DNA from 2 places in the Alkalimonas cellulosilytica genome. Region 1 is predicted to be linked to the other one. Evidence: riboswitches for the same ligand, from Rfam matches in the RefSeq annotation. Region 1 holds a riboswitch; the other holds the start of a gene.
What was found. A riboswitch is a leader RNA that binds a small molecule or an ion and turns the genes downstream of it on or off. The one in region 1 is predicted to bind thiamine pyrophosphate.

Region 1 (16,166 bases):
GACATTGTCGAACACCGTCATCTCACTGAACAGAGCCCCACTTTGAAACAGCATGCTCATGGACTTACGTGTTTGGTACAACTCGGCCCGGCTCATGTTAGGAATGGATTTGCCCTGGTACAGAATATCGCCCTGTTCGGGTTTTAACTGGCCACCAATCAATTTCAATAAGGTGGTTTTGCCGATACCGCTCGGCCCCATGATCGCCGTCACCTGACCACGCTTGACCTGCATGCTCATGTTGTCGTATATCAACCGTTCTCCACGGCTGAATGTCAAATTCTGTATATCCACCATCAAGTCGGACAAAATTCTCTCCACCCATTGCTCACATGCCTGCACTGATGCAGCCGCGCACTATACCGGTGCTGATACGCCATTTCAATCCGTGAACGTTTCATTCAGGATGTTGCTCATCCATCTCAGCCTGCGATTGTAACAAAATTACCACAACAACACCTTCCTATTATTCGTAACAAGTCATTGCAAAAAGTCGAACATCGGCTGGCCACAGTAAGTTTTGCTTTTCCTGTCAATAAACGGGAAAATGTATTAACCGGATCCACTGCTTACAAGGAATCACAGGTGTCTCCTTTGCTTGTTGCCGCTATTTTTGTCTTAGTTGGCCTGGTGCTGCTGATCTGGAGTGCCGATCGTTTTGTCTATGGTGCCTCTTCAATTGCACGCAATTTGAACGTATCTCCAATGATCATTGGCCTCACCATCGTTGCCATGGGCTCGTCCGCTCCGGAAATCATGGTATCAGCCACAGCTGCCTGGCAAGGCCGGCTTGATACAGCGGTCGGCAATGCTCTGGGATCCAACATCACCAATATTTTACTGGTTATTGGTGCCACCGCCTTACTCAAACCGATCGCGGTAGCCTCCATGACCATCAAGCGCGAATTTCCATTACTGATTCTGGTCACCCTGTTAGGCTACCTGTTTCTAGCCGATCAAAGCTTAACCAGGGCTGAAGGAGCTTTGTTTTTAGGTGGCTTTGCGTTGTTTTTACTGCTGATGGTGTACTGGGGCAAACATGCACCACCGGATGATCCACTCTTAACAGAATACCAGGCTGAGCTGCCTCCACCCACGCCTACCTGGCAAGCAATCGTCTGGCTCGTGCTTGGCCTGGCGTTATTGCTGGCAAGCTCACAACTTTTGGTGCATGGGGCCGTGACCATTGCCAACCACTTTGGCATGAGTGATTTGCTGATTGGTTTAACCATTATTGCCATTGGTACCAGCCTGCCTGAGCTGGCTGCCAGCCTGATCGGTATATTAAAAGGCGAGGATGATTTAGCACTTGGTAACATCATCGGGTCGAATATTTTCAACATCCTGGCTGTACTGGGGGTTGGCACCATCATTGCCCCCGGCATCATCGATGCGTCGGCAGCCGGTCGTGACAGCTATGTCATGATGGCAGCAACCTTAGGTTTATTGCTGATGAGTTTACGATTGGGCAAACTTCGGCGCATTAATCGGGTCGAAGGCTGCATACTGTTGATGGCTTTTATCGGTTATCAGTACTTGTTATTTTCCAGCATGAGTTAATGGATACCGCATGACCACAGATTTTACCCAACAGGCGCTGCAGGTGCTGCAAATAGAAGCAACCGCAATTTCGCAACTGGCGCGTTTTGTTAATGATGACTTTAATAAAGCCTGCCAATTGATTATGGACAGCCCAGGCCGGGTGATTGTATCGGGCATGGGCAAGTCCGGCCATATTGCCAACAAAATAGCAGCCACCTTTGCCTCTACAGGAACCCCGGCGTTCTTTGTTCACCCGGGGGAAGCCAGTCATGGTGATTTGGGGATGATTACCAAAGACGATGTGGTGATTGCCATTTCCAACTCAGGGGAAACCGGCGAAGTACTCACCATTATCCCGGTATTAAAGCGCATTGGCGCCCATTTAATTGGTATGAGCGGCAACCCTGCCTCTACCCTGGCCCGGTTAGCGGATGTGCATGTCTGCGTGCAAGTGGAGCAGGAGGCCTGCCCGCTCGGTTTGGCACCCACCGCCAGTACCACTGCCACTCTGGCGATGGGGGATGCCATGGCTGTAGCCTTGCTCAATGCCAGAGGTTTCTCCGCCGATGATTTTGCCTTGTCGCATCCTGGAGGCAGCCTGGGTCGGCGGCTGCTGCTGCGTCTGGAAGATGTGATGCATACCGGCACGGCCATTCCAAAGGTTCTCACCACGGCCACCATTAAAACGGCATTGCTGGAAATGTCCGCCAAAGGGTTGGGCATGACTACCATTGTTGATCAGAGCGGTATTTTGCAAGGTATTTTTACCGATGGTGATTTGCGTCGGATTCTCGATCAGCGCTACGATATTCATGAAACCGCCATTACTGAAGTGATGGTGACTAACTGCATTACGGCTCAGCCACAGATGCTGGCAGCAGAGGCACTGAAACTGATGGAGCAACGCAAAATTAATGGTCTGGTGATAGTAGACCAACAGCACCATCCGATTGGAGCGATGAATATGCACGATTTACTCAAAGCCGGAGTGCTATGATATGCAGCCGTTATTTCAGCAATGCTACCAGGAAGTCTCTGCCACAGTGTGGCAGCGTGCACAACAGATCCGACTGCTTATTTGCGATGTCGATGGCGTGTTTTCAGATGGCCGTATCTACCTGGGCAACAGTGGTGAAGAGTTAAAAGCTTTCCATACCCGGGATGGCTATGGCATTAAAGCACTTCGTAAAGCCGGCATAGAAGTGGCGGTGATTACCGGCCGACATTCCGAGATTGTCAAATACCGCATGCAATCACTGACAGTCCCTTACATTTACCAGGGACAAGAGCACAAACAGCCTGCCTTCGCTGAAGTACTGCAAAAAGAGCAGCTTAAGCCCGAGCAAGTGGCCTATATCGGCGATGATCTCAGTGATTGGGACGTGATGCAACAGATTGGACTGAGTATCGCTGTGCGCGATGCGCATCCTTACCTGCGCTTACACAGTCACTATATCACCACCTGTCCGGGCGGCTTTGGTGCTGTGCGTGAAGCGGCCGATCTCTTGCTGATGAGCCGGAATGCTTTTCATCAATTCAAGGGCAGCAGCACATGAACGCCTGGCGCAGCTTGTTGCTTTTACTTGGCTTAGTGGCTGTGGTCTGGTACTGGTATGATCGTAGTGAGGACACCAGTACTTCATTAACTGATCGCGAGTTGATCCCGGACTTTGTGGCTGAGCAATTAACACGCATTGTCTACAATGAGCAAGGGCAACTTAGTGAGCTAATGCAAGCCAAGCGCATGGAACACTACGACTTGCTTGGCTTCACCCAGCTGGAAAAGCCGGTGTTTACCTTGCAAGATCGAGCTCACAACCTCAGCTGGCAGGCATCCAGCAATACCGCTGTGCTGTATCCGGACGACAAGCTGATTCTGGATGGCGCCGTGTTGCTGCAAAACCTAATCAAGGATGATTTAATTGATCGAGTGCAAACCAGCTATCTTGAAATGCTGTTACCTTCTGAGCAATTCGTGACCGACGAGGAGGTGCAGATTATCGGCGATGGCTTTACCATTTCTGGCCGCGGCTTGCGTGCGAGCATTCTGCAGCAAACCATTGAAATTGAAAATCATATACGAACGGACTACCACCATGAACCTTAAGATTGCCCTCGCCGCTTTGCTGTTGCTGACACCCGCGCTGGCTTCCACCTTGCCGGACTTCCAGCAACCGCTGAGTATTGACTCGGAAGCTTTTTTCACCGACTTACAAAGCTCGAACGTGGTGTATGAACGCAATGTTCTGGTCCAACAAGGCAGTCTCACCATCCGCGCAGACCGACTGGAAGTGGATGGCTCTGCTGGCAAGGGACAGGAAATCTTTATTGCCAGCGGCTCACCGGCCACTTACAGTCAGCGCATGGAAGATAACTCTTTGGTGGAAGCAGAAGCCATGGAGATCCGCTATGACCGGGCCAATCGGATTTTGATTATGGCCGGTGCCGCTGAGTTGAAGCAAAGCGGTAGCCTGGTGCAGGCTGCAAGAATTGAGTACAACATCGAAAATCAGCAGCTGCAAGCAGAGCGTGGTGAGAATGGCCGGGTCCGCACCATTTTTGCGCCAGAAGCCCTACCCCAGCCAGAGAAAAAGCAAGAGAACCAGCAACCATGAAACTAACCGCAGCGCATCTGGCCAAAAGCTATAAAGGCCGTCAGGTAGTCAAAGATGTCAGCCTGGAAGTCCATGCGGGTCAGATCGTCGGCTTACTGGGCCCGAATGGCGCCGGTAAAACCACCACCTTTTACATGATTGTTGGCCTGGTACCAAGCGATCGCGGCAAAATTCAACTGGGTGAGCAGGATTTAACAGACCAGCCTATCCACCAGCGTGCCCGTCTTGGTATTGGCTATCTGCCGCAGGAGAGTTCGATTTTCCGTAAATTGACCGTACGGGATAATCTGATGGCAATTTTGCAGACCCGCAAGGATCTGACTGCAGCGCAGCAAGAAGAAACTGCCGATGACTTGCTGGAAGAGTTTCATATCGGCCATATTAGCCAAAGTCTCGGTATGAGTTTGTCGGGTGGAGAACGTCGTCGTGTTGAAATTGCCCGGGCGCTGGCAGCCGATCCACGCTTTATCTTACTGGATGAACCCTTTGCCGGCGTTGATCCCATTTCCGTGCTGGATATCAAAAAAATTATTCAGCACTTAAGTCAGCGGGGTATTGGTGTGCTGATCACCGACCACAATGTGCGCGAAACCCTTGATGTCTGTGAAACAGCTTACATTGTCAGTCATGGTGAGCTGATCGCCAAAGGAGCACCAGCTGATGTTCTTGCCAATCAGCAGGTCAGGGATGTATACCTTGGGGAACAATTCAGGCTATAGTTATAACGACAGGCTTTCACTTTCTAAGCAGGAGCACAGTACACACCGATGAAGCCATCTTTGCAACTTCGTCTTGGCCAACAACTTACGATGACCCCACAGCTGCAGCAGGCTATCCGTCTGCTTCAACTGTCGACCATTGAGTTGCAACAGGAAATCCAGGAAGCCCTGGATGCCAACCCATTGCTGGAAGCCGAAGAGGATTACGAGCAATTGAACGGCAGTGATGAACATGGCTTAGGCGAGTTAAGCTCAGAACGTGGCAATGGTGCATCCGACGAGGGCGCTGATGACAGTGGATCGGAGGAGCCCTACGAACCGGATACCGGTGAAGCCATGACCAGCCAGGACATCAGCGACGATTTACCACTGGATAACCATTGGGATGATCTGGTGAGCGCCGCCCCGGTCACCTCCGGCAGCTACAATGGGGATGAAGACACCATCTACCAGGGCGAAACCAGCGAAACATTGCAAAGCTATCTGCGCTGGCAGATGGAGCTAACACCGTTTTCCGATACCGATCGCGCCATCGCTGAAATCATCATCGAAGCCATTGATGAAAGCGGCTTCTTAACCATTGGGTGCGAGGATATCCTTGAATCACTTGGCATGGATGAGGTTGAAGAGGATGAAGTAGAAGCGGTATTAAAGCGCATTCAGCTGTTTGATCCCATTGGTGTTGGGGCTCGCAGCGTACAGGAGTCTCTGCTGGTGCAACTACGCCAGTTCGACCCTGCCACGCCGATGCTGGCAGAAGCCAGACAGTTAATTAGTCAGCATGCCGACCTGTTGGCCAACCGTGACTTTCGCACCCTGATGAAGCTGACCCGGCTAAAAGAGGATGAGCTGCGCGATGCAATGAAGCTGATCCACAGCCTGAACCCACGGCCAGGCACCACTGTGATCCGGGAAGAGCAAAGCTACGTGATCCCGGATGTAACGGTCAAAAAAGTAAAAGGCCGCTGGTTGGTGGAACTTAATCCGGATTCAATGCCCAAAATACGTATCAATCAACACTATGCAGCCATGAGCAGAACCGCCAAAAACAGTGCCGACAGCCAGTTTATTCGCTCACATCTGCAAGAAGCCAAATGGTTTTTAAAAAGTATTGAGAGTAGAAATGACACCTTGCTGAAAGTCGCCAATTGCATTGTGCAACAGCAGCAAGGCTTTTTTGAACACGGGGAAGAGGCCATGAAACCCATGGTGCTGAATGATGTTGCCGAAATGGTTGGCATGCATGAGTCCACCATTTCCAGGGTGACCACGCAGAAATTCATGCACACACCCAGGGGTATTTTTGAACTGAAGTTCTTCTTCTCCAGCCATGTCAGCACCGAGAATGGTGGCGAGTGTTCGTCCACTGCGATTCGTGCGCTGATTAAGAAGTTAGTGGCGGCGGAAAACCCGGCAAAACCACTGAGTGACAGTAAAATGGTGGAAATTTTGTCGGATCAGGGCATCAATGTTGCCCGCAGAACCATTGCCAAGTACCGAGAGGCCTTGCTGATCCCGCCGTCAAATCAGCGCAAGACCTTGCTTTGAGTACTTAACCAGAAGGAAACAGGCTATGCAAATCAATCTTACCGGTCGTCATGTTGAAATCACTGAAGCCCTGAAAGACTACGTGGACAACAAGTTTGCCAAACTCGAGCGCCACTTCGAGCACATTAACAATGTACATGTGGTGCTAAACGTGGAAAAATTACAGCAGATTGCAGAAGCCAAGCTCAACCTGAACGGTGGGGAAGTTTTTGCCGTTTCAGAAAGTGAAAATATGTATGCCGCTATTGACCAGTTGATCGATAAATTGGATCGACAAGTCATTAAGCACAAAGAGAAATTAGCCCGACACTAAACAGCATGACTACATTGAGCACTATGTTATCGCAGGACTGCACCAAAAGTGCAGTCCTTTTTAACAGCAAAAAACGCATTCTTGAATACATCGCCGAACTGGCTCACCAGCAGTTGCCAGATACGTCTGAGTACGTGATCCTGGAGTCTTTAATGACCCGGGAACGGCTTGGCTCAACCGGTATTGGTGGTGGCATTGCCATCCCTCATGGCAAACTGAAAGATGTTGAGCAGCCGGTCTTGATCTTCGTCGTCAGCAAGGATCCTATCCAATTTGATGCTATTGATAATCAGGCGGTGGATATTTTTTGTGCCATCCTGATCCCGGAAAACCAGTGCCAGATGCACCTCAACACGCTGGCATCCATTGCCAGATTGTTGTCGAAAAAAGAGCTGACCCGTAAAATCCGCCACGCTACATCCGACGGCGATTTATACCAGATTTTACTGGCAGCACAGCAAGAGGCGGAAAATTAGATGAAGCTTCTGGTCGTCAGTGGTCGTTCAGGCTCCGGCAAATCGGTCGCTCTGCGGGTACTGGAAGACCTGGGGTATTATTGCGTCGACAATATTCCTGTCAATTTACTGCCTACCCTCGCCAATGCCGTCATGGGCAAGTACGAGCGGGTGGCCATCAGCATCGATGTGCGTAACCTGCCGGAAGAGCCGGATGAGCTGGCAGAAATCCTGACTTACTTGCCACGCAAGCTGGAGCTGACCATCCTGTATCTGGATGCGGATCACAACAGCCTGATCAAACGCTTCAGCGAAACCCGCCGCATGCATCCCTTGTCGCACCAGGCCATGTCGCTGGACGATGCCATTTTACGCGAGCAACAGCTGCTGGATCCGATTGCCAGCCGGGCCGATCTGTACATCGATACCACGGAGCTCAATGTCTATCAACTGGCCGATCAAATTCGTGAGCGTTTACTGGGCCAACAGTCCGGCCGGCTGGTGATTTTGTTCGAGTCTTTTGGCTTTAAATACGGCATCCCCAAAGATGCTGACTTTGTATTCGATGCCCGCTTTTTACCGAATCCGCATTGGGAACCGGAGCTTAAGCCACAAACCGGGCTTGATCAGCCGGTGCAACAGTACCTGGCAGCCAAACCAGTGGTACAGGATTACATTCAGCAAATTCATCAGTTTGTGGTCCATTGGTTGCCGCAACTGGAGAAAAACAACCGCAGTTACCTGACCATTGCCATTGGTTGCACCGGAGGCCAACACCGCTCAGTGTTTATCGCCGAACAATTGGCCGACTTGCTGCGTGAACAGCGCAGCGACATTCAAATCCGCCATCGCGAACTGGTACGACACCATGGCCATAAAATGTAGCACCAAAGTCACTATCGTCAATCCACTTGGTCTGCATGCCCGCCCGGCCGCTAAGCTGGCACAACTGTGCCAGCAGTTTCAAAGCAAGATCGCCTTAATTCAGGACGGCAAATCTGCTGATGCCAGCAGTGTGCTGGCCTTATTGATGCTGGCAAGCAGCAAAGGAAAATTGTTGGAGATTGTCGCCGAAGGAGAGGATGCCGAACAGGCATTGCAGGCAGTGGAGCAGCTTATTCGAAGCGGTTTCGAGGAAACCTAACCAGAAACTGAAAACCTTGCCGGGGCTTGTTGCTAGCCCCGGCAAGTCACTGAGTTAATCGCGGGCTGACTGAGCCTGCTGCACTAAGTCCAGTACAAAACCATACTCTTCAGCCACCTGGCCCAGGCGGGCAAACCGACCTGAACGACCACCATGTCCGGCTTCCATTGTGGTACGAAACAGAATGGGTTGATTCGAGGTATTGACGGTACGTAACCTGGCTACCCACTTGGCCGGTTCAAAATACTGCACCTGGGAGTCATGAAAGCCGGTGGTGACAAACAAAGCCGGATAGGCCTGCTCCCGCACCTGATCATAAGGCGAATAGGACAGCATGTAGTCGTAATAGGCTTTATCATTTGGGTTGCCCCACTCATCGTACTCATTGGTGGTCAGAGGCAGGCTTTCATCCAGCATGGTAGTGACCACGTCGACGAAAGGCACATGCGCTACCAACCCAAGGTACTTTTCCGGAGCCATATTAGCCACGGCGCCCATCAACAAGCCACCTGCACTGCCCCCCATGCCAATCACGGTATCCGGCGCTGCGTACTTATGCTCGACCAGGTAGTCCGTCACAGCGATGAAATCTGTAAAGGTATTCACTTTATTAAGCAACTTGCCGTCTTCGTACCAATGGCGGCCCATCTCCTGCCCACCACGGATATGGGCAATCGCATAGACAAAGCCACGGTCGACTAACGATAAAATACCGGAGCGAAAGAAAGGATCCATCGAAATTCCGTAGGAGCCATAGGCATACTGGTATAAAGGTGCGGAACCATCACGTTCAAACCCTTTGCGATACAGTAAACTGACCGGTACTTTCACCCCATCGCCCACCGGTACCCAGACCCGCTCAGTGACGTAATTGGCCTGCTCGAAACCACCCAACACTTCATCCTGCTTCAACAGTCGCCGCTCACCAGTTTGCATATGCACTTCATAGACACTGGCTGGGGTGGTCAAAGAGGTGTAGGTATAACGCAGCCACTGCTGATTTTGCTCCGGGTTCACCGAAAAGCCCATCACATAACTGGGCTCATCCGATGCCAGAAACTGTTGCTGATTCATGTCTTCCCAATTCACCAGACGGATGCGACGCAAACCGTCACTGCGCTCATTAATGGCCAAATACTTTTCAAAGGCGATAAAGCTTTGCAAAAAAACCTGCTCATCATGCGCAATCAGCTCTTGCCAGTGCTCACGATTGCCAATCTTGTCGTGCGCAACCGTCATCAGACGGTAATTGGGTGCATTCCAGTCGGTGTTGATAATCCAACGGCCATTCAGGTGGTCAACCGAGTATTTAAAATCGCGCTGACGCGGAGCAATCAACTGAAAGTCGCCATCCGGTTTGCTGGCATCCAGTACCCGTACTTCATTCGAAACCGTGCTGCTGACGCCAATGACCACAAAGTGACGATCCCGGGTGTTACCAACCCCCATAAAAAAGCTGTTGTCATGTTCCTGATACACCAGGGCACGCTCACTGACCGGGCTTCCCAATTTATGCCGATACACCTTAGTGCTTAGCAGCGTCACAGGATCATTTTCCACCACAAACAGCTGCTGGCTATCGGCACTCCAGGCCAGGGATGAAGAAAGCCCTGTCATGGTGTCATCCAGCAGAGCGCCGGTAGTCAAGTCTTTTACCCGCAGCTGATACTGACGGCGTCCGGTAGTGTCCTCGAGGTAAGCCAGCTTCTGCTGATCGGGACTGACCGACCAGTTGGCGACTTGAAAATAATCCTGTCCCTCGGCCAGCACATTCACATCCAACAAAATTTGCTCTTCGCCACCGGCAACAGGGGTCCGTACATAAATCGGATATTCTTTGCCCGTTTCAAAGCGGGTGCTGTACTGATAATCCCCCATCACAAAAGGCACTGAGCTGTCATCCTGCTGCAGGCGGCCAATCAATTCTTCAGTCAATTGCTCCACCAAGCCAGCATAGGACGCCTGGTGTGCCAGAGCATACGCATTTTCAGCTTCCAGATAGGCGATCACTTCCGGGCTGCTGCGCGAGTCATCCCGCAGCCAGTAGTAAGGGTCGACCCGATCACCGTGAGGGGAACTGACGGTAAAAGGTCGCTGCTCCGCGACCGGTGCCGGCTTGCTCTCGGCCATCACGGCCATACTCAGACTCAGTGGAACACAAAGTAAGGTGGTTAATAGTTTCATTGCTGCTGTCCTTATGCTGTACCAGCAAAAAATTATCATGCCTGCTGCCAATACGCCATCCCTACGCCTGTTTCAGGTGTAAGCAGTTGTTACAGCCGTCAGTAAAAATTTAATTCACAAATAGGTCGTTTTAGGCTTTACTAAGCACAAACGACACTAAAATAAGCAAGGATAACAACATGAGCCTGATGAGTGTGGATGAAGTCGCCGAATTTCTGGGAGTGCAAAGCATCCGGGTGGAGCGGCTGGCACGAGAAAATCTACTGGTCACCAGCGAGAAAGATGAGCAAGGCAAACCTTTGTTCAAAAAAGAAGACGTTGAGCGTTATAAAGTGTTGGCCGAGCGCTTAGGTGGCCTTTAGCTTAGCCGGGGCCGATCGCAGTCTGCCCCTGTTGAAGTAACCACTGCAAGCGCTGTTGGTGCTGTATCGCCTGAGGAGCCCCTTGCGGTAAGGCAAGGTACCACAGCCAGCAAAATCCCTGATACAGTACTCTGGCCGCCGCTACTTTTTCCTGCCAGCAGGTCGCTGTTAAACCCGCATTCCGTTGCTGGTAGTACAGCTGCATCAGCTGACCGCTTTGCATGTCATCCAGCGAGAAACTTTCCAGTACCGACGCCATATCAAGACTACTGTCCGCCAACTGAGCATATTCAAAGTCCAGCAACCAGATCCGCTGCTGTTGCCACAGCAGGTTGCCGGCATGCAAGTCCAGATGACACAACACGATATCCTGCGGCATCTTTTCAAATGCTGCGACCACCTGTCTGCAAGCACTAAACAATGCTTCATCAGTCGCGCTCCAACAGGCTTTGACATGGGTTCTCAGTTCGAGCAGATAGCGACCAGGTTGCAACACCGGGGTTTGGACTTGCAACCGATGCAGGTGCACCAGCTGCTGCGCCATCGCCGGCAATAACGATGCCGATAACGCCAAAGGCTGGCCATTGGGCAAGTATTCCGAAATCAACACCTGTTGATGGTTGTTCAGGCATAGTGGTGGCGGAGCAAGATCCGCAACCGCAGCGGCATGCTGGCAACGCAGCTCTTGCTGACGACAAACGCCGGTTACATCAGGCGCATAATGGCGAACCACGTATTCACCACGCTTGGTTTTGACCCAATAACTTAAGTTGGTACTGCCTTGCGACAGCGGCTTCATCGCAATCGGTGGATGACTGGCAAAAAACTCCAGATGCAAACAAAGCTGCCGGATGCGCTGCGCTGCCTCATCATCGGTCAGGCCGGCTGCAGCACCTGCCCGCTGGTATGTTGTTGTTGCCGGTAATGGCTGCGCCATGCCAGGTATCCTATCACTGCCAAGAAGGTGTAGAGTACAAAGAGGCCAGTGGTGAAGTACAGGCCTTTCTGGAAATAAACATAGATGCAAACCGCATCGATCACCACCCAATACAACCAATTCGACAACACTTTGCGCACCACCAGCACCGTGGTCATGATGCTAAAAGTGGTGGTTTGCGCATCCAGCCAGGCAAAATCCGCCTGGGTATAGTTGGCCATGTAATAGCCCAGTGCCAAACCGCTGCCGATGGCGATACTGATCCAGCCCAGATGCTGACGCAAGCCCCACTCAATCACGGGTTTGACGGTTTCTGGCTGCTGCAATTGTTGCTGCAGCTGCTGCCAGTGCACCAGCCCATACACTGCCATAGCGGCATAATACAGCTGCAACAGCGTTTCGGAGTACAGCTGATGCTGCCACATCACGTAGGTGTAGATCAAAGTACTCACCAGCGCTGCCGGCCAGCACCACAAACTATGACGCATCGCCAGCAGCAGATAGGCCAGAGCCAGTAGCATGGCGACCAGCTCCAGGCTGGTCAACAATTGCCACTCTTGCCAGAACTGCTGCAAAGCCGCCATCATGGTCGCAGATCACCCGGGATAAACTTGCAGACAAACACCAGCTTGCCATAGCGCTCAAACGACCATTTCATGCAGCGCTGCAATGCCGCCATTACCGCATCGTACTCACCAAAAATTTGCGTGCTCATGGTGTTGGTAATGATGTGCAGCTCTGGTTCTTGTTGCAGCTCGGTAATAAACGCCTTGATAGGGCCAATGTAGTCATCGGCCAGTGGGTACTTGCTGATTTCAACCGACAGTTGCATCATTGCCTCCTGAGTATCCGGTTTAGAATTGGTAACTGGCGGTCACGCCAAAGCGGCGTGGCTCACCCCATTGCTCATAAGTGTGGGGCGCGTATTCATCGCGTGGATCATTGCCAAAGTAAAATCCTCGCACGGCCCGGTCTTTATCCAGTGCATTGCGCGACCAAATCGCAAAGTGCCACTGCTCCAACTGATAGCTTAGACGAAGATTAACCAGCTCTGAGCTGGTTGAGCGGGCGTTGTGACCATCGGAGTAATAGAAGCCGCTCTTGCCTTGCACACTGGCCTGCAGTGTCAGCTGCTCGGTCAGGAACCAGTCACCTGCCAGCTGATAAGTAAAGCGCGGCGCATGCGCCTGATCCCGCCCGGTCATATCCAGGCCGCTTTGGGTGACATAGGGGCCCAGCTTGGATTTAAGCACCCCGGCATTGACATGCAACGTAAAGCTTGGGTGCAGCACCACACGGTTTTCCATCTCAATACCGTAATTGCGGCCACGGCCGGCATTGTCGATAAAGCCGGCAAACTCCGGGCCCAGATCCGGGTTCAACCAACCCTTCACCTGCATGTCGTCCCGCCACATATGAAACACTGCCACTCTGGTCACCAGGCTGCCATCAATGGCCGCGCCTTTGACACCAAACTCGGCATTCACCAGTGTTTCTGGCTTAAATGTCGCCTGTTTCAGCAAGGCTTCCAGGCCATCATCGCCAGCTCTGGATAACGCTTCACCATTCACGCCGCCCACCTTGTAACCACGGGACAACAAAGTATAAATCATCGCCTGCTCACTGGCCTGGAAGTTCAGGCTGAGCTTACCGCCCCACATGGTGTGCCGCTGATTGATTGCAAGATTGCCACTGTCGCGGTAGTCATCTTGGTAGCGCTCTACCCGGCCACCCACCACCAGGGTGGTTTGCTCGGAAAGTGACGTGCTGGTGTCTGCGTACACAGCGACATTATCGCGTTGTAGCGTATTGTCAAAGGCACGAAACCTTGTTCCCGAGCGGCGTACCCGCTGCAAATCCAGCTCCCGGCCACTGACGTAAAAGCCGAGCACCCAGTCGGTGTTGTTGGCGATGCGCCCCTGCTCATCCGATACCAGGCGATAATCCATGGTCCACTGCTCGCGGGAGCGCTGATAACGGTCAAAAGCAGAATATTCCCAGCCTGGCCGGATACCCACAAAAGCCCAGTCTTCATCAAAACTGTAGTCCGAGTCAGCCGACAGCCAGCTGAGCTGCCACATCAGATCAACACCGGCAAAACCACTGTAATCCGAGCGCAGTGCCAGCGCCTTGCTGCTGAGCTTATCTTTACCAGGTTCATCCGATAAGGTAGTACGGTTTCTATCGAGCGAAAAGGCATCGTAACCATTGTTCTGCTCAATGGCATGTGCAATCAGTTGCCACTGCAATTGGTCACTGTGACGATACAGCAGCCGGCCACGGACAGTCAGCTCATCGATGTCGTTGGTGTCTTTGCGGTTCAGGTGCGCATTTTCGATAAAGCCATCAGAGACTTGTTTGTCCGCTGTTAGACTAAAAGCGACTTGGTCACTGACAGCGTCGCTTACCATACCGCTCAGCTGCCAGCTGTGGTAATTCGCCACCGTGGCACTAAAAGCACCATCGCGGCGAAAATCCGGCTGTTTCGAGGTCAGGTTCAGCATGCCAGCCATGGCATTGGTGCCAAAGCGGGTCGCCTCCGGGCCACGAAACACTTCCAGTTGCTCGGCATGGGCGATGCTGCTGATGCCAAGACCGGAGTAATCAATGCCATCAATCAGCACACCAACCGACGGGTTGATCACATCAATAAACTCGCTGCGCTCACCAATACCGCGCATTTGCACAAAGCGGCCGCGCGATGCACCGGCGGCAAAGTTAATATTGGCCAGTTGGCTTAGTACATCGTCCAGATGCTGCGCTGAGCTACGTTGCATGTCCTGCTCGGATACCACGGCAATGCTGCCAGCAATGTTCTGCACCGACAAACGACGAAAATCACCCTGTACTTCCAGGCGTTCAATGGACTCTTCGGCAACAGTGGCAAAGGAGGCAAGAATACAAGCGGCAACAACGGAATAACGACAGCGCATGATGGTCTCCGGTAAAGGGATCACCCGCGCAAAAGGAGTTAGTAACACCATCCCTCCGCCGGCATGATCCGGATCAGGTTCTTGGGGTTCGCCATTTAGCATCTCAGCACTCTTTCGAGCACACCCCCTGGTAGGCCGGCAGTGTAACGATTTTCGCACCAGCTGGCAATCCTGTAACAGCAGCGGCTAAACGCATTTGTCTTACAACTTTCATCCAAGCCGACTAAAATCAATCCAACTGAATTTTTTGCCAGGGTGAATCCTGGCGCATCCATTGGATATTGTTTTGAAAAACTACTTGCTATCACTGTTCGTACTGCTCTTTGTAAGCGCCTGTAGCAACATTCCTTCAGCCAGCCCGGCTGGTGCACTCCCGCCTACCATCATTTTGATCTCGATTGATGGGGGCCACCCCAGCTATCTGGAGCGTTACCCCAGCCCGCATCTGAATGCGCTGGCCCAGGCTGGCCTGGTGGCCGATGCGCTGCAGCCGGTATTTCCCAGCAAGACGTTTCCGAATCACTACTCGCTGGTGACCGGCCTGCACCCCGAGAATCATGGCGTGATTGATAATGGCATGTACGATCCGGAGTTTGATGCCCGCTTTACCATGAGCAACAGCGAAGAAGTGGGCAATGCCCGCTGGTGGGGCGGCGAGCCGATTTGGGTCACGGCAGAAACCCAGGGCCAGGTAGCCGCTACTTATTTTTTCCCGGGCTCTGAAGCTGCCATTAAAGGCGTACGCCCAAGCTACTGGTTTCCCTACGATGGCGATACGCCAAACCGCCAACGGGTAGAAACCGTACTGAACTGGCTTCAATTGCCTGAAGCCGAGCGTCCGCGCATCATTACCCTGTATTTTAGCGATGTCGACTCGATGGGCCATATGCATGGCCCCAACTCCCATCAGGTGCGTCAGGCTATGCAGGACATTGATGCGGAGATTGGCTATCTGGTGGCGGGACTGACCGAACTGGGTCTGCTCGATCAGGTCGATTTAATCATCACCTCAGATCACGGCATGGCGGAAGTGAATCAAGAGCAGCATATTGTGATCGATCAGGCCTTTGACCCGGACTTAGCAGTCTATGTGCGCTACTCCCGCGAACTGGTGAGTATTTTCCCGAAAGACGGCCAAAAAGAAGTGATTTACCAGCAACTGAAAGCAAACCTGCCACCGCAGGCCCGCTTGCTGCGTAAATCCGAGATGCCGGAGCGTTTTCACTTCCAGAATCACCGCCGCATTGCACCCTTGCATGTGCTGGCTGAAATTGACTGGATTTTGGTGCGGCGCAGCTGGCTGCCCGGCATGATCAATGCCCCAACCTACCGTGAGCCACGTGGCAGCCATGGTTACGACAACGAAGAGCCGGCGATGCAAGGCATGCTCATTGCTCATGGTCCGAGTTTTAAA
Region 2 (16,166 bases), on a different contig from region 1:
AAAGACAACATCTGCAAAATAACCGACGCTAAGTTGGTACGCAGGATCTCCGGATCGGTGTACTCCGGCCGGTTTAAAAAGTCCTCTTCACTGTAGAGCCGGATGCAAATACCAGCCGCAACCCGGCCACAACGGCCTTTGCGCTGATTGGCGCTGGCCTGGCTGATGGGTTCAATCGGCAGCTGCTGCACTTTCGAGCGGTAACTGTAACGGGAAATGCGGGCGGTACCGGGGTCAATCACATAGCGGATCCCCGGCACCGTCAATGAGGTTTCAGCCACATTGGTGGCCAGCACAATGCGCCGGCCCGGGTGCGATTGAAACACCCGGTTTTGTTCGCTGGCACTTAAACGCGAATACAGCGGCAGGATCTCGGTATGCGGCAGTTTCAGTTTTTCCAGCGCATCGGCGGTATCACGAATTTCACGCTCGCCGTTTAAAAACACCAGAATATCGCCCGGCGGCTCGCGGTACAGCTCCTCCACCGCATCGAACAGGTTTTGCAGCTGATCGCGATCTTTATCGTCCTGTTCAGCCTTCTCATCGAAAGGCCGGTAACGCACCTCCACCGGGTAAGTACGGCCCGAGACTTCAATCACCGGCGCATCATTAAAGTGTCTGGAAAAGCGCTGCGGATCGATGGTGGCCGACGTGATAATCACCTTCAAATCCCGCCGTTTTGGCAGCAACTGTTTCAGGTACCCCAGCAAAAAATCGATGTTCAGGCTGCGTTCGTGCGCCTCATCAATAATCAGGGTGTCGTACTGATTTAAGAAACGGTCCTGCTGCATTTCTGCCAGCAGCACCCCATCGGTCATCAGTTTAATGCGGGTCTGCTCGGAAGTATGATCGCCAAAGCGAATTTTAAAACCAACCTCTTTACCAGGCTCTACCCCCAGCTCTTCGGCAATGCGATTGCTGACACTGCGTGCAGCCAAACGCCGCGGCTGGGTGTGGCCTATCATACCGGCAACACCGCGCCCCAGCTCCAGGCAAATTTTCGGCAACTGGGTGGTTTTGCCCGAGCCGGTTTCACCGGCAATCACCACCAACTGGTGCTTAGCAATGGCCGCTTTGATGTCGTCTTTTTTTGCCACCACCGGCAGCTCGGCCGGATAGTTCAGTGACAGCACCTGGCTACCTCGTTGCTGGCGCAGGGCAACCGAGCGCTCCAGCTCCTGCGCTATCGTGGCCTGTGCTTTATTACGCTTTGTTTCATCGCTGATTTTTTTCAGACCATGCAGGCGCTTTTGCAAACGGAATTGATCTTTTTGCATGGCGAAACGAAGCTGCCGGTGCAGTTCGTGGAGCGACAATGGACTGGGAATGGACTTGGGTTCAGACAAAAAAACGCCCTCAGCAGAATAAGGGCGTTATGCTAGCAAGAAGCGCAAAGCGCTGCAATCAAACGGCTTTGCGATAATGCGAATTCATTTCCTTATCGATGGCAGCCAGAACATGGCTACGGCTGATGATACCAAGCAGATGGTTGTTGTCATCGACCACCGGATACAACTTGGGTTTCAGCTTAAGCATGGTTTGCGCCAAATCGATGATGCCATCGTACGCTTTTACCGACAACACCTCGGTTTGCATGATATCGCGCACATGCGCCACCTGCTGGTCGTGGTAGGTGGATTTTAGCATTAAGGCGAGACAATCCTGCTCGGATAAAAAACCGATCACCTTATTCTGCTCATCCACCACCGGCCCGCCGGTCTGGTTGCTGATGGTGAGCCGATCGGCTGCCAGCTCCACCGTCATATCCGCAGTAAAGGTCACCGGATGGTTGTTCATGTAATCGCCTACTTTCAGTAAGTCCATGTTTCCTCCTGAAGACACATTGCTTGCTTTAAGCCTAGCTTAAACTGGTAAAACTGCCGGATTTTAGTCAGCAAAAAACCACTGACTGCTGACTTTTTAGCCAGTTACTCGTCAGCAAAAATTGCCGTCAAGGCCGGTTGATTGCTACCAATCTTACCGCGGTACATACCTGGTGTGTTAAAAGACCAGCTAAGCTCGCCTTTGGCATCCACCACAATGACACCACCGGTGCCACCAACCGGCAGCAATACATCCTGGATCACGGCATCGGCAGCAGCTTTGGCGGAAACGCCCTGATACTTCACTCGGGCACAGATATCGGAAGCCACCTGGTAACGGATAAAGTACTCACCATGACCGGTGGCAGAAACGGCGCAGCTGCTGTTATCGGCATAATTTCCAGCTCCTATGATGGGTGCATCGCCAATCCGGCCATAGCGCTTGCCGGTCATGCCGCCGGTAGACGTTGCTGCCGCCAGATTGCCCTGACTATCAATGGCAACAGCCCCAACGGTGCCCATTTGCCAGTTTGGATCACGCACCATGTTAGCCTGGTGCGGCACCGCACCTTCAGCCGCTTTCATGCGCTTGAGCGCTTCATAGCGAAACTCGGTGTTAAAGTAACTGTTATCGACCTGCTCCAGGCCCTTCTCTGCAGCAAACTGCTCGGCACCGGCGCCGGATAACATCACATGCACCGACTCCGTCATCACCTTATGCGCCAGCAAAATAGGGTTCTTGACAGTACTGACCCCAGCCACAGCACCGGCATTTAAGGTCGCACCATCCATAATCGAAGCATCCAGTTCATGGCGTTCATCCCAGGTATAAACCGCCCCTTTACCAGCGTTGAACAGCGGATTGTCTTCTAAGATGGTGACCGCTTTGATGGCTGCTTCCAGGCTGGAGCCACCGGCTTGCAAAATAGCATAGCCCTGCTCCAGCGCCAGTCGCAGTCCGTCATGGTAAGCTTGTTCCTGTTCGGGTGATAAGTTAGCGCGTTCTATGGTGCCGGCACCGCCGTGGATCACCAGGCCAAGGGGGGTGTCTGCTGCCGCGGCTAAGCCGGTGCTGAGTGCAGAGGTTAAAGCAGCTGCCATCAATGTCTTACGCATCTTGTATGTCCTGTGGTTATCGAAGTGGTGGATAGGCTAGTTGTAACCGATCTCAGCAGCACTGACAAATTTGTGCGTTTGATGGCACTGGCTTTGCGGTAGATCAAAGCCAGCCTTGGGGTTCAGCGCTAGGATGGCGTGGTTCCTGGTATACCCAAGTAACCTCAAGATGCGAGTTTCAGAGCCTTTGGGCGCTTTCAATGCAAGGCACACTGGCGACGCAATGTCGACCACCTTGCTAGCCAGGGTAACATCGCAGTGGAAGCGCCCAGAGGCTCCCGAAGGGCGGGGTTAAAAGCGCTTTAAGCGGCGTTAGCTGTTGTCGATTTGGAACCACCAAACCTTCCAACAACTGCCTTGCCTAAAGCGCTTTTATCTCCCGCTGAAGCCTGCATCTTGAGGTCACTTGGGTATATCTCCAGACACCAACCTAGTCTGCTGACATTTTAAGCGCCGCTTGCCGGCGCTTTTTTTTGTCCGCATCGCGGCATAAGCTGCGACTGAAGCCGTGATGTCAGAAGAAACGACTGAAACTAAAAAACAACTGAAATCCGCGACGCCTGTCGGTCAGTGGGCTGTCGGCTATCGCATCATCGTACCAGCGGTGATCCAGGCCTAACCGGGTCATGCCACCGAAAAAGATCGGGGTGGCTACCGACACGCCAACCCCGGGATTCCATGCACTACCCGCCTGATAGGCCGGCCGGTTGCTGGTGGCTTCCTCCGGGCGCACGCCATAGTAATAATTCACCAGCCGGGCGTTGCTGTAATCCAGACTGACGTGCGGCTCAACAAAAACCGGGCCAAAGCGATGCTGGTAGCCAATGCGATTGCGTACTTCGTAGCCATCGGAGTTGCCGAGTACATCGTGCAGCCAGGATGTTTCCAGCCGGATATTCTGCCAGTCGTAACGCAGGCCAACACCCGCATCCATTGAGGTTTTGCGTTTTTGCATGCCTTCAAAGACCGGGCTTTTCGAGGCATCGGTACCGGCAAAGCGTGGGGCTATCCGCGCCGTTAGCGTCAAGCCGTCTTGTTGCAGCAACTCATAACTGATAAAAGGCCCATACACCGATAGGCGCTCGCCCCGGTACCCAATCACCGGAATGGGCACTATTCGTCTGCGGTAATCCTGATACAGCTCCTGATTCAGCCCCACCCCAATGCCATAGATAAAGCCACGTGGCTCAGGCCGGACGGTCTCGCTATCTGCATAGGCAGATGGCTGCCAAAACAGGCTCACAGCGATGAAGGTAGTACAAAGGGTGTAGCGGTATCTCATAAACGCCTCTCGTTACAGCACAGTTGGGTTTAATTGCCAGATGCTCCAGGTAAGTACCGTCGCAAAACCTACCCAACACAAATAGGGTACCAAAAGCAGAGCCGCCAGATTGCTGTGTCGTTTAAACCATAGCAGAGTGACCAGGATAGCCAGCCACAGCAATACAATCTCCGCCAGTGCCGCTGCCCCCAGGTACCAGGCAAAAAACAGCCAGCTCCAGAGCGCATTCAGCACCAGCTGAATACCATACAACTGCAAAGCTCTGCCCGTAACGACGATACGGTCACTGCGCCAAACCAGCCAGGCAGCCACCGCCATCAGGGTATACAGCACGGTCCAGGCAGGACCAAACAACCAGCCGGGTGGTGCCCAGCCCGGCAGTTCCAGTTGTTGGTAAAACGCCGGCGCATTGATAGAGCCCAGGCTTCCCAGCGCTGCCGCCAAAAAAGTAATCAACAGGATAACCAGCAAGCCACCGCTTTGCTGTAACTTTGTGTAAGGAGATGGTGCTATCATCATCACGCCATGGTATTTAAGTTATTGTTTCATAGTTAGGTTACGGCCAGAACAGTGCTTCGATCACTTTTCTTTATACCTTTCCCCGCTGCTGCCGGTACTGCTGTGGCGTAACACCTTGCTGGCGACGAAAGGCGCGACCAAAATTAGCCGGATCGGCATAACCCAGTAAGTAAGCAATCTGCTGAACCGCCAAACGGGTGTTCGTCAAATAATGACAGGCCATGTGCTGACGCCAATGCTCTACCAGCTGCTGATAACTGGTCTTCTCATCGGCCAGTCGCCGGCGTAAAGTACGACTGGACATGGCAAACTCACTGGCAACCTGCTCAATACCGGGTAAACGTCCTTTGGTGCGCGACAACATCTGCTGAATCAAACCAGCTGTACTTTGTTGTTGCTGCCAACGCTGCAATTCCTGCTCACATTGACTGGTCATTTGCGTTTTTAGCAACGGATCTGCCCAGGGCGACACAATATCCAAATCGTTTCGATCGATAATCAACCGATGCGTTGGTTGATCAAAAACAAGCGGACAAGGCAGAAATGCTTGATACAGAGAGCTGTAAGCCGGGCGAGGAAAGCCAAATTGCACCTGCAACAAGCGGTATTGATGACCGGAAACAAAATCAAGCATGGCATGCAACGCAACCGCAAAAGCCTCCACTACAAACTGACGAACCGCACCTAAAGGCTGCACTTCAGACAGGTTCAGATGCAGTTGCCTTTTGTGCAGCTGTATACTGAGGCTGAGTAAGGGGCTTCGCACTGCCGTGTACTGACAAATAAGCTCGAGTGCTTCCTGCAAATTACGGCTACTCATTGCCGCCAGCCCAAGCAGCCCGTGTGTGGTAATCGTCAGCTGGCTGCCAAGATAAAGCCCCAGTGCCGGCTCATTGCTCTCTTGGCAGCTGGACAAAATAATGCTTTGAAATTGCGACCAGCAGAGTGTCGCATTCGGCTGCTGAGCTGCATCGGCGGCCAGCCCGGCTTCAGCAAGCACGCTCACCGGGTCGCCCCCACGGCTTTGCACCAGATCCAACAGATTGCGCAAGTAATGACGAGGCAAGTGCACTTCATGGCTGTGGTTACTGATATTCATGGCCTTATTTGTCCATTGGCAGCTTGTTGTTTGCAGCTTAACCCAGCTTAGGTCATCCGACAGACTTTGTCCGCAAATGACCAGAAATTGGCTGCTAAGGCCATGTTAATACCATCATCCAGCGCCTATGCTGAGTTTAAAAAACACATCAAGGCAACGACTATGTGGAAGTACGCTAAATTTTGCCTATTTCATGTACTAACCCTGCCTTTTTTCATTGGCATCAGCCTGGGTGGGCTCTGGATGTCACTTGGCTTGGGTTGCATGCTGCTGGTCATAGTAGCAGGCGATTTGCTGGCCGGAGATGACACGACCGAGCCGGTCTATCATCATCACTGGCTGCTAAACGGGCTCTTGTATAGCTCTTTGCCATTGATCATGCTGTTATTTTTCAGTTTGTTATGGAGTGTATCCAGCCAGGATTTGTTCGGCTATGGCCAATGGATCCAGCAATGGAGCGGCTACGATGCGCTGGCGGCCCGGACACAAAATCAGTGGTGGCATTATCTGCCCCTGAGTGCTGGTGCCGCTTTGCTGATTGCCATGGTAGCTACCGTACCAGCGCACGAGTTGACCCATCGCACTTCCAACCGGCTTGCCATGTTGGTGGGCCGCTGGCTGCTGGCCTTTAGCTGGGATAGCTCTTTTTCCATCGAACATGTGTATGGCCATCATCGTTATGTTGGCACGACCCGAGATCCGGCTACAGCGCCACGTGGGCGAAATGTGTATGCTCATATCCTGTATGCGACTCTAGGTGGCAATATCAGTGCCTGGCAGATTGAGCAAACGCGCCTCGCCAGGCTTAAACAGCCAGTGCTGAGTTACCGCAACCGTTTCCTGCGTGGGGTTGCCATGTCGTTGTGCCTTTGCGTTCTGGCCTTTGCTCTGGCTGGCTGGCAAGGCTTATTGTTGTTCAGTCTGAGCGCTCTGCTGGCCAAAGCGACACTTGAGGTGGTGAACTACATCGAGCATTACGGGATTGAGCGGCCACTCAATCAGCCGGTTCAGCCTTACCATAGCTGGAACAGCACCAAACGCATCAGCAGCTGGGCCAGTTTTAACCTGACACGCCATTCCCACCACCATGCGCGGGCGCAACTGCCCTTTTATCAGTTAAAACCGTACCCGGAAGCACCCAAGCTGCCCACGGGTTACCTTGGCTCTATGCTGCTGGCGCTGATTCCACCGTGGTGGTTTCGTTTGATGACACCAAAACTGGCAGAATGGGATCAGCAATATGGCGAACATGGTACTGGGCGTTGAGCATACTTTTCGCTATGCTGTTGCTCCGGCCATCGATTCGAGTGCGTTATGCAAACAGCTTTACCCTTTTCACAGGCCTGTGAAAACAACAAAGGGCCAATTTTACAGATCCTGCGCCATGCCTTTGCCAAACGCCAACAGGTGCTGGAGATTGGCAGTGGCACCGGACAACACGCCGAATACTTTGCCTGTGAGTTGCCGCACCTGCATTGGCAGTGCAGCGATCAACCGGCCTATTTACCGGATCTGAATCGGCGCTTGCAGCAGGCAAAACGCCCTAATCTGCCTCCAGCTGTAGCACTGGATATTCGGGAGCACCATTGGCCTTACGCCAAAGTGGATGCGGTGTTTAGTGCCAATACCTTGCACATTATGAGTTGGGCGGTGGTACAACAGTTGTTTACCCGGCTGGATGAGCTCTGCCTGTCAGCTGCCAGCCTTTGTATTTATGGACCTTTTAATTACCAGGGGAAATTTACCAGTGCCAGCAATCAGGCTTTTGATCAAAGCTTAAGACTGCGTGACCCGGCCATGGGCATTCGTGATCAGGAAGCCGTAGTTGCACTAGCGACTCAGGCCGGTTTTGCATTAATGGCCGACCATGCCATGCCGGCCAATAACCGTTTGCTGCATTTTCAGCGTTAAGATAAAGGTTCTGAGTTTGCCGGCTGGCGAAATGGCAACCTGGCCTGCGCCTGACGTTGATAGAGCGCCAGCATATCCTCTTCCCCTTCAAAATAGCGGCCTATCGCATCTTTTAGCGGGCTATCCCGAAAGTGATAGCAACCATAACGCGTAACCGGTTCAAAGCCGCGTTGCAGCTTGTGCTCGCCCTGAGCGCCGGCGTCAAAGCGCTGTAAGCCCTGCTCAATGCAGTAGGCAATGCCGGCATAATAGCAGGCTTCAAAGTGCAGAAAATCCCATTCGGCTTCACAGCCCCAGTAACGGCCATACAGGGTGTCCGCTGAGCGGAAACACAAGGAAGCGGCTATCAGTTGCTGCTGCTGGTAGGCGGCAAAAATCACGATGCTATCGGCCAGTTGCTGGCCCCATTCGTGAAAGGTGGCTTCGGTCAGATAACCGGCATGGCCGGAGCGCTTTAAGTAGGTCCGTTGATAAAAATGGTACAGTTGCCGCCAGAGCGCCGCATCGGCATCGCCCCCATGGACGACGCAAAGCTCAACACCCGCATCCTGCACCCGCTGGCGCTCCTTGCGAATTTGTTTGCGCTTGCGTGAACTTAAACTTGCCAGAAAGTCATCAAAAAACGCGTAACCATAATTACGCCATTCAAACTGCACATCCTGCCGTGGCCAGTAGCCGGCAGCGGTTAGATGCTCGCGCTGCGCTTCATTGGGGTACAAACACTGAATGCTGCTCAGGCGCTGTTTTTTCATGCGCTGCTGCAAGGCATCGAGCATCAGCGCCATCAGCTCGGCCTGATCTTCACCCGCTAACACACCAAAACGCGGCCCTTCGGCCGGGGTAAAAGGAATGGCCAGCACCAGCTTGGGGAAAAAATCCAGGCCATAGCGCTGATAGGCTTCAACAATGGCCCAGTCAAACAGGTATTCGCCATAGGAGTGTTGCTTCAGATAGGCCGGCACGGCTGCAACTAATTGCTCACCTTGCCAGATGGTCAGATGACTGGCCTGCCAGCCAGTACCTGGCCCAACACTGCCGCCACTTTCAAGCGCCTGCAAAAAATCATACCGGGTAAAGGGGTAATCCGTTGAAAACAAAGCATTCCAGCTATCGGCAGGCACCGTTTGCAAGGTGTCTATCCATTCAATGCGTCTACTGGCGGTCATTGGCTATCCTCTGCAAAGCCTGTCAGAGCTGGCGCAGCGGCCACCACCGACAGGTTATGCGTAACTTTAATGCGCAGTATTTTTGCCATACTGGCGCAGTCTGGCGCTTCGGTCAAGCAGCAAAAAACAGGTCTGGCTTTGCATCCGCTTTTGTCTATCGGTCTGTCATGCTGTTACACTAGCAGCAGAAAAAAATCGCCAGCCCAAAGCTGCCAGCCAAGAGCCATGATTGCTTATGTCTTTTTATTTCTACGATTTTGAAACCTGGGGTGCCGATCCCAAACGTGACCGCCCGGCCCAGTTTGCCGGTATTCGCACCGATGACGAGCTCACTATTGTTGGCAAACCGGATGTCTGGTATTGCCAGTTGGCTCCCGACTACCTGCCGCACCCACAAGCTGCGCTGATCACCGGTCTGACCCCGCAACTCTGTCAGCAACGCGGCCTGCCGGAAACCGAGTTTATCGGAAAAATTCTTGAGCGTTTCAGTGAGCCAGACAGTTGTGTGCTTGGTTACAACAGTATCCGCTTTGATGATGAAGTCACCCGCCACAGTCTGTACCGCAACTTTTATGAGCCTTATGGCCGCGAGTGGCAACAGGGCAACAGCCGCTGGGATTTGCTGGATGTGGTGCGGGCTTGCTATGCGCTGCGCCCGGAAGGCATTGAATGGCCGTTAAAAGACGACGGCACGCCCAGCTTTAAACTGGAAGATCTTGCCAAGGCCAATCAGTTGGCGCATGAACAGGCGCACGATGCACTGTCCGATGTCTATGCCACCATAGCGTTGGCTAAACTTGTGCGTGACAAACAGCCGCGTTTGTTTCAGTTCTTGTTTGAGCACCGAAAAAAACAGGCTCTTGGCAAGTACATCAACCTGGCCAATCAAACCCCTTTGGTGCATGTGTCCGGTAAATTCCCGGCCAGCCAGGGCTGTGTCAGTTGGGTGGTGCCATTAGCGTTTCATCCAACCAACAAAAATGCGCTGATAGCCTGGAATTTGCAGGCCGATCCAAGCCCGCTGCTGGAGCTCGATTGCGACCAGCTGCGCGAGAAGCTTTATACCAAAAGCGCTGATTTAGCCGAAGGCGAAGAGCGACTGGGCCTGAAACTGATTCACCTGAACAAATGCCCGGTGCTGGCCCCTGCGAAAACCCTATCAGAGCAGCGGGCCGATGCCCTGGGTATTGATCGCAGTAAATGCCGTGCACATTTAAACTGGTTGCTGGCCAACCCAGAGGTGCAGCAAAAAGTACAGCAGGTGTTTGCCCAAGCCGAAGCATTTCCGCAAGAAACCAATCCGGATTATCAGCTCTATCAGGGCTTTTTGGCCGACGACGACAAGCAAAAAATGGCGCAACTGCATCAGCTCAGCCCGCAGCAGCTGGAGGTGCAAGCCCCGCTGTTCAGCGATGATCGCCTGAATCAATTGCTGTTTCGCTACCGGGCGCGTAACTATCCGGCCAGCTTAAATGAACAAGACATGCTGCAATGGCAGCAGTATTGTGTGGATCGTTTAACCGATGGGCTGGATGATCCGCCACTGACACTGGAGGCTTTTCATCAGCAACTGGAGTTGGCGGCACAACAGCATCAGCACGATGAGCGGGCGATGCGGATTTTAAAAGCTTTGTACCATTACGCAGAGCAGTTGTAGTTCAGAGTTGCTTTTGAAGATGGCAGCGAGGTCTGACCCCGCTGCCTCAGACCATTACAGCGGTTGATCTTTCTCTGCCAGTTTGCGCAGATTTTCGTGAATTTTAAACAGTACAATTAATAATTCACACCAAATCCGTACCCCGATGGCACCAAAAATCAGAATACCCAAACCAGCAAAGAAGCTGGTGGTAAACATAGTCCCCAGGCCACTCAGAACAACCCCAACCAATAGCAGCCAATAAACAAAGGTGATAATTTTAGGTGTGAGCATCGAATCAAAGAATAAAACCTGATTCATCCGTAATTCCTTCTGTTGTTATTGTTTCAGTATGGCTTCATGGCAGACTGCCCAAAAAGCACTTACTAACCTTATGACAACACGAATAAAAAGCAAGCCCCTTGCATTCACTTTTGCTCTACGTATACTAACAACCACTTGTCGGAGTGCCCTGACGATTGCCATGCAATCGAAAGAGCTGAGATCGCTGATGCGAGATCCGTGGAACCTGATTCAGGCTAATACCTGCGAAGGGAACAAGATGCGCCGCCTCGTCCAGTCGTTTTGGACCCCATCGGCTGCGCCAGGTGCATGCTGTGGAATTATCGGCCCACTGCCCCGCCTTTGTTCACCCACTCCAGACAAGCAACCTCAACCGTTATCGGAACCAAGGAGCTTGCTATGTCAGAGAATTCAACCCCAGTATCCAAGCGCGAATTACGCGCCCGCGCCCAGGCTTATATTCGTCAGTTGCAGGGCGAAACCTTTCCCAACTCAGTTCGGCGGTATTTACAGGGCGAACGCCCGGATATCAAGGTGCCGGTCCGTTCTATCCAACTGCATCCGACCAAACACAAAGATGGCAGCTTAAGCGACAACCCACCGCTCAATGTGTACGACAGCTCCGGCCCTTATGGCGATCCTGAGCAAAAGCTGGATGTATTGAAAGGACTGCCTAAGCTCCGGCTGGATTGGATCACAGAGCGCGCGGATGTGGAAGCTTCTCCGGTACCGCCTTACCAGGAAATTGCGCTGGATGAATGGCACACCGAATTTTCGCATCAGCCATTGCGCGCCAAAGCCGGCAAAACAGTGACCCAGTTGCACTACGCCAGAGCCGGTATTATCACGCCGGAGATGGAGTTTATTGCCTTGCGCGAGAACATGGGCCGCTCAGAACAAGCACAGGATGATGGCATGCGCCGGCACAGCGGCAACAGTTTTGGCGCCCGCACGCCCAAGGTGATAACTGCGGAGTTTGTGCGGCAGGAAGTCGCTGCAGGCAGGGCCATTATTCCGGCCAACATCAATCACCCGGAAGCCGAGCCAATGATCATTGGCCGCAACTTCAAAGTGAAAGTCAACGCCAATATCGGCAATTCCTCGGTCACCTCCAGCATTGAAGAAGAAGTTGAAAAGCTGGTCTGGGCCACCCGTTGGGGTGCCGATACGGTGATGGATCTCTCCACCGGCCGGCGTATTCACCAAACCCGCGACTGGATTTTGCGCAACAGCCCGGTACCGATTGGCACAGTACCGATTTATCAGGCGCTGGAAAAAGTCAAAGGCGATGTCAGTCAGCTGAGCTGGCAGGTGTTTAAAGACACCCTGCTGGAGCAGGCCGAGCAAGGAGTGGATTACTTCACCATTCATGCCGGTGTGCTCAAAGAATACGTTGGCCTGACCGCCAACCGGGTCACTGGTATCGTCTCGCGCGGTGGCGCCATCATGGCGCAGTGGTGCCGCATCTTTAACCGGCAAAGTTTTTTGTACGAGCATTTCGAAGAGATCTGTCAGCTGTGTGCGGCCTACGATATTTCGCTGTCGCTTGGCGATGGCCTGCGCCCTGGCAGCATTGCCGATGCCAACGACGAAGCCCAGTTTGCCGAGCTTCGTACCCTGGGTGAGCTGACCCAAATCGCCTGGCGCTACGATGTGCAGGTGATGATTGAAGGCCCGGGCCATGTGCCGATGCAGCTGATTGAAGAAAACATGACCGAGCAGCTCAAGCACTGCCATGAGGCACCTTTTTATACCTTAGGGCCGCTGACCACCGACATCGCCCCTGGCTACGACCATATCACGTCCGGCATCGGGGCTGCGATGATTGGCTGGTATGGCTGCGCCATGCTCTGCTACGTCACGCCCAAAGAGCATCTGGGCTTGCCGAACAAGGAAGACGTCAAGCAAGGCTTGATTGCCTACACCATTGCTGCCCATGCCGCCGACCTGGCCAAAGGCCACCCGGCGGCGCAACTGCGGGATAATGCCCTATCCAAGGCCCGCTATGAGTTTCGCTGGGTCGATCAATACAACCTGGCACTGGATCCCTTCACGGCCAAAGCCTACCACGATGAAACGCTGGGTCACGAAGGGGCGGACAGCGAAGAGTTCTGCTCCATGTGTGGGCCTAAATTCTGCTCGATGCGACTGAATCAACAAATTGCAGAAGAGTCCGCAAGTCAAAGCAGCACCACGGAGTTGGCCGATGCAAGCAGCTAATACTTCGTTAGCCCGTCCTCAGCCGGCAGCAGCACTGCAGCCGGCTAAACCCCTGGTCTGGAGCATTGCTGCCTCAGACTCCGGGGGTGGCGCAGGCATCCAGGCCGATGTGCTGACTTTGCAGGATCTTGGCTGTCATGCCTGCACCGCTATCACCGCCATTACAGCGCAGAACTCGCTTGCTGTGCAGGCGCTGGAGCCGGTTTCAAATAAAATGTTACAGGCTCAGCTGGACGCCTTGAACAGTGACTTACCAGCGCGGACGATTAAAATAGGTTTGCTGCCAACAGCTGAAATGATTTGGCAGCTGGCCGACTGGCTGCAGCAGTACAAACAACAGCACCCGGTACTGGTGGTGGCCGATCCAGTGCTTGGCAGCAGTGCAGGTCAACACTGGCACAATGAGCCCCTGCTGGATGCCTGGCGGGCCTTGCTACCAATGATTGATGTGTTAACCCCCAATCTACCGGAACTGGGCTTGCTCAGTGGCCGGCCTCATCACAGCATCAATGAGCAGGTCGCACTGCTGCAAGCACTGGGGGCTTCGTCTGTACTGGTGAAAGGCGGCCATGCCAGCCAGTCATCAGAAGTAACAGACCTGCTTTACCAGCATAGTGATGTCAGTTCTTTTAGCAGCAAACGGCTGCATACGCCACATCAACACGGTACCGGCTGCACCCTGGCCAGTGCCCTGGCTGCTGTCTTGGCGCATGGTTACCCGCTGGATGATGCGCTGGTGTTGGCCCGGGCGTATTTACAGGCGGCACTGGAGCAAGGCTATGCCACCGGCGCAGGCCCCGGTACCCTGGCGAAGCCAGGCTGGCCCAGCAGGCAAAGTGACCTGCCACGAGTTACCCGTGCCAACTGGCCAAAAGCACCGGCAGAGCCTTTTGCCGGTATCAGCCAACCGCTTGGTATCTATCCGGTGGTGGACTCCATCGAGCTGCTGCAACAGTTGCTACCGGAGCAGCCGGGCTGCATCCAACTGAGGATCAAGCTCGGCAGTGCCGCAGAAATAAGCGCTGAAATTGCTGAAGCTGTCGCGCTGTGCCGCAAATTTCAGGTACGGCTCTTTATCAATGATCACTGGCAACTGGCCATTGAGCATGGTGCATACGGTGTGCATTTAGGCCAGCAAGATGTTGCCCAGGCAGACTTGGCAGCAATTCAGCATGCCGGGCTTCGGCTGGGCATATCCAGCCATGGCCCTTTTGAGCTGGCCAGCGCCTTGCAATTGCGCCCGTCCTATGTCGCTTTGGGCCATGTCTTTCCAACCCAAACCAAACAGATGCCATCCCAGCCACAAGGTCTGCGCAAGCTGGCTTTATCTGTCCCTTTGTGCGATGGCACTCCAACGGTGGCTATTGGCGGTATTGATCAGCACAGCTTTGCCAAAGTCTGTGCCTGCAAGGTGCATGGCGTAGCCATGGTCAGCGCCATTACCAAAGCAGAGCAGCCCGCCGCCAGCCTGCGCCACTTTAAACAGTTATGGGAGCAGCATTATGCATATCACCGTTAATCAGCAACCAAAACAGGTTGCTGAGCCTTGCAGCTTACTGCAGCTGGTGGAGCAACTGGCACTGAACCCTAATGGGCTGGCACTGGCGGTGAATCACACCGTTATTGCCAAAGGAGCATGGGCCAGCACCTTTCTTGCGCCTGAGGATCAGGTGGCCGCTTTTCAAATCGTAACCGGAGGCTAAGATGCTTACCCTGGATGGCGTGCAATTAGACAGTGCTTTGCTGCTGGGAACCGGCAAGTTTGCCAGTGCCGGGCAATTGATAGCAGCAGTCAAGGCATCAGGGACTGAACTGGTCACTTTGGCAATGAAACGGCTGGATCTGCAGCATCAAACCGATGATATCCTGGCGCCCCTGCAACAGCTCGGCGTTCGGCTACTGCCCAATACCTCTGGCGCTAAAAACGCCAGCGAGGCTATCTTTGCTGCCGAACTGGCACGGGAAGCACTTGGTACCCACTGGCTGAAACTGGAAATTCACCCGGATCCGCGCTATTTGCTGCCGGATCCGATTGAGACCCTGCAAGCTGCTCAGGAACTGGTAAAGCGCGGTTTTGTGGTATTGCCCTACTGCCCGGCCGATCCGGTACTCTGCAAACGGTTAGAAGAGGCAGGCTGCGCTGCCGTGATGCCATTGGGTGCGCCAATTGGCTCCAATCAGGGCTTGCAGACACAGGCGATGCTGGAAATTATTATTGAGCAGGCCGGCGTGCCGGTCATTATTGATGCCGGGCTGGGCGCACCATCCCATGCCTGTCAGGCATTGGAGCTGGGTGCCAGTGCCGTGCTGGTCAATACCGCCATTGCCAGTGCGGCTGATCCCGTGGCGATGGCAACCAGCTTTCGACTGGCTTGTCAGGCCGGTGTCCATGCCAGGCAAAGCGGTCTGGCAGTCGCTTGTACCCAGGCGCAGGCATCCAGCCCGCTGACCCGCTTTTTGGAGACCTTATGACGGCCGGCTTCTTTGAGCTTTGGCAGCAGCAAAGCTGGGAGCACCAGCTGCTTCAAAGCCGCAGCTACACACTGGCACAGGCTAAACAGGCACTCAACAAAGCCCGGCTTAGCCTGCACGACTTTCAGGCATTGCTATCGCCCGCGGCCGAACCCCTGCTGCCGGCAATGGCAGCCAAAGCCCAGCAACTGACACGACAACGTTTTGGCTGCACCCAGCAACTGTTTGCACCATTGTATTTATCCAACCTCTGTGCCAATGAATGCAGTTACTGCGGCTTTTCCATGAGCCAAAAAGTAAAACGCCGGGTGCTTACTGCAGAAGAAGTTGAGATAGAGTGCCAGGCACTGCGCAAGTTAGGGATTGATCAGGTACTGATAGTCACCGGCGAACACGAGCGCAAAGTGGGCATGCCCTACTTCCGGCAGGTATTGCCTGTGGTCCGGCGCTATTTTAGTAGCCTGATGCTGGAAGTGCAGCCCTTGCCTGAAGCCGACTACCGTGAACTGCGCCAGCTGGGAGTCGATGCAGTGATGGTGTATCAGGAAACCTATCAGCAAGCTGCTTATCAACGTTATCACCTGAAAGGTCAAAAGGCCGATATAGAGTGGCGGCTGGA

Region 2: it holds a riboswitch for thiamine pyrophosphate, as region 1 does, so the genes downstream of both, thiC (phosphomethylpyrimidine synthase ThiC) here and QWY20_RS10110 (TonB-dependent receptor) in region 1, are expected to answer to the same signal.

What each region holds. Positions count from the first base shown of each region.
Region 1 covers NZ_JAUHLI010000009.1:26,547-42,712, reverse strand. The annotation lists gene mlaF (phospholipid ABC transporter ATP-binding protein MlaF) at 1-297, opposite strand, end outside; gene QWY20_RS10190 (calcium/sodium antiporter) at 595-1,560, shown strand; gene QWY20_RS10185 (KpsF/GutQ family sugar-phosphate isomerase) at 1,571-2,539, shown strand; gene kdsC (3-deoxy-manno-octulosonate-8-phosphatase KdsC) at 2,541-3,098, shown strand; gene lptC (LPS export ABC transporter periplasmic protein LptC) at 3,095-3,649, shown strand; gene lptA (lipopolysaccharide transport periplasmic protein LptA) at 3,639-4,157, shown strand; gene lptB (LPS export ABC transporter ATP-binding protein) at 4,154-4,876, shown strand; gene QWY20_RS10160 (RNA polymerase factor sigma-54) at 4,925-6,424, shown strand; gene hpf (ribosome hibernation promoting factor) at 6,450-6,737, shown strand; gene ptsN (PTS IIA-like nitrogen regulatory protein PtsN) at 6,743-7,213, shown strand; gene rapZ (RNase adapter RapZ) at 7,214-8,077, shown strand; gene QWY20_RS10140 (HPr family phosphocarrier protein) at 8,061-8,336, shown strand; gene QWY20_RS10135 (S9 family peptidase) at 8,391-10,520, opposite strand; gene QWY20_RS10130 (helix-turn-helix domain-containing protein) at 10,700-10,882, shown strand; gene QWY20_RS10125 (phosphotransferase) at 10,884-11,819, opposite strand; gene pnuC (nicotinamide riboside transporter PnuC) at 11,759-12,406, opposite strand; gene QWY20_RS10115 (hypothetical protein) at 12,403-12,651, opposite strand; gene QWY20_RS10110 (TonB-dependent receptor) at 12,674-14,803, opposite strand; TPP riboswitch at 14,786-14,890, opposite strand; gene QWY20_RS10105 (alkaline phosphatase family protein) at 15,039-16,166, shown strand, end outside.
Region 2 covers NZ_JAUHLI010000006.1:205,929-222,094, reverse strand. The annotation lists gene hrpA (ATP-dependent RNA helicase HrpA) at 1-1,316, opposite strand, end outside; gene QWY20_RS08000 (CBS domain-containing protein) at 1,405-1,824, opposite strand; gene QWY20_RS07995 (isoaspartyl peptidase/L-asparaginase family protein) at 1,929-2,939, opposite strand; gene QWY20_RS07990 (MipA/OmpV family protein) at 3,454-4,221, opposite strand; gene QWY20_RS07985 (TspO/MBR family protein) at 4,234-4,737, opposite strand; gene QWY20_RS07980 (AraC family transcriptional regulator) at 4,811-5,839, opposite strand; gene QWY20_RS07975 (alkane 1-monooxygenase) at 6,002-7,105, shown strand; gene QWY20_RS07970 (DUF938 domain-containing protein) at 7,154-7,750, shown strand; gene QWY20_RS07965 (GNAT family N-acetyltransferase) at 7,747-8,916, opposite strand; gene sbcB (exodeoxyribonuclease I) at 9,152-10,573, shown strand; gene QWY20_RS07955 (DUF4282 domain-containing protein) at 10,628-10,873, opposite strand; TPP riboswitch at 11,006-11,126, shown strand; gene thiC (phosphomethylpyrimidine synthase ThiC) at 11,255-13,075, shown strand; gene thiE (thiamine phosphate synthase) at 13,062-14,594, shown strand; gene thiS (sulfur carrier protein ThiS) at 14,578-14,778, shown strand; gene QWY20_RS07935 (thiazole synthase) at 14,780-15,547, shown strand; gene thiH (2-iminoacetate synthase ThiH) at 15,544-16,166, shown strand, end outside.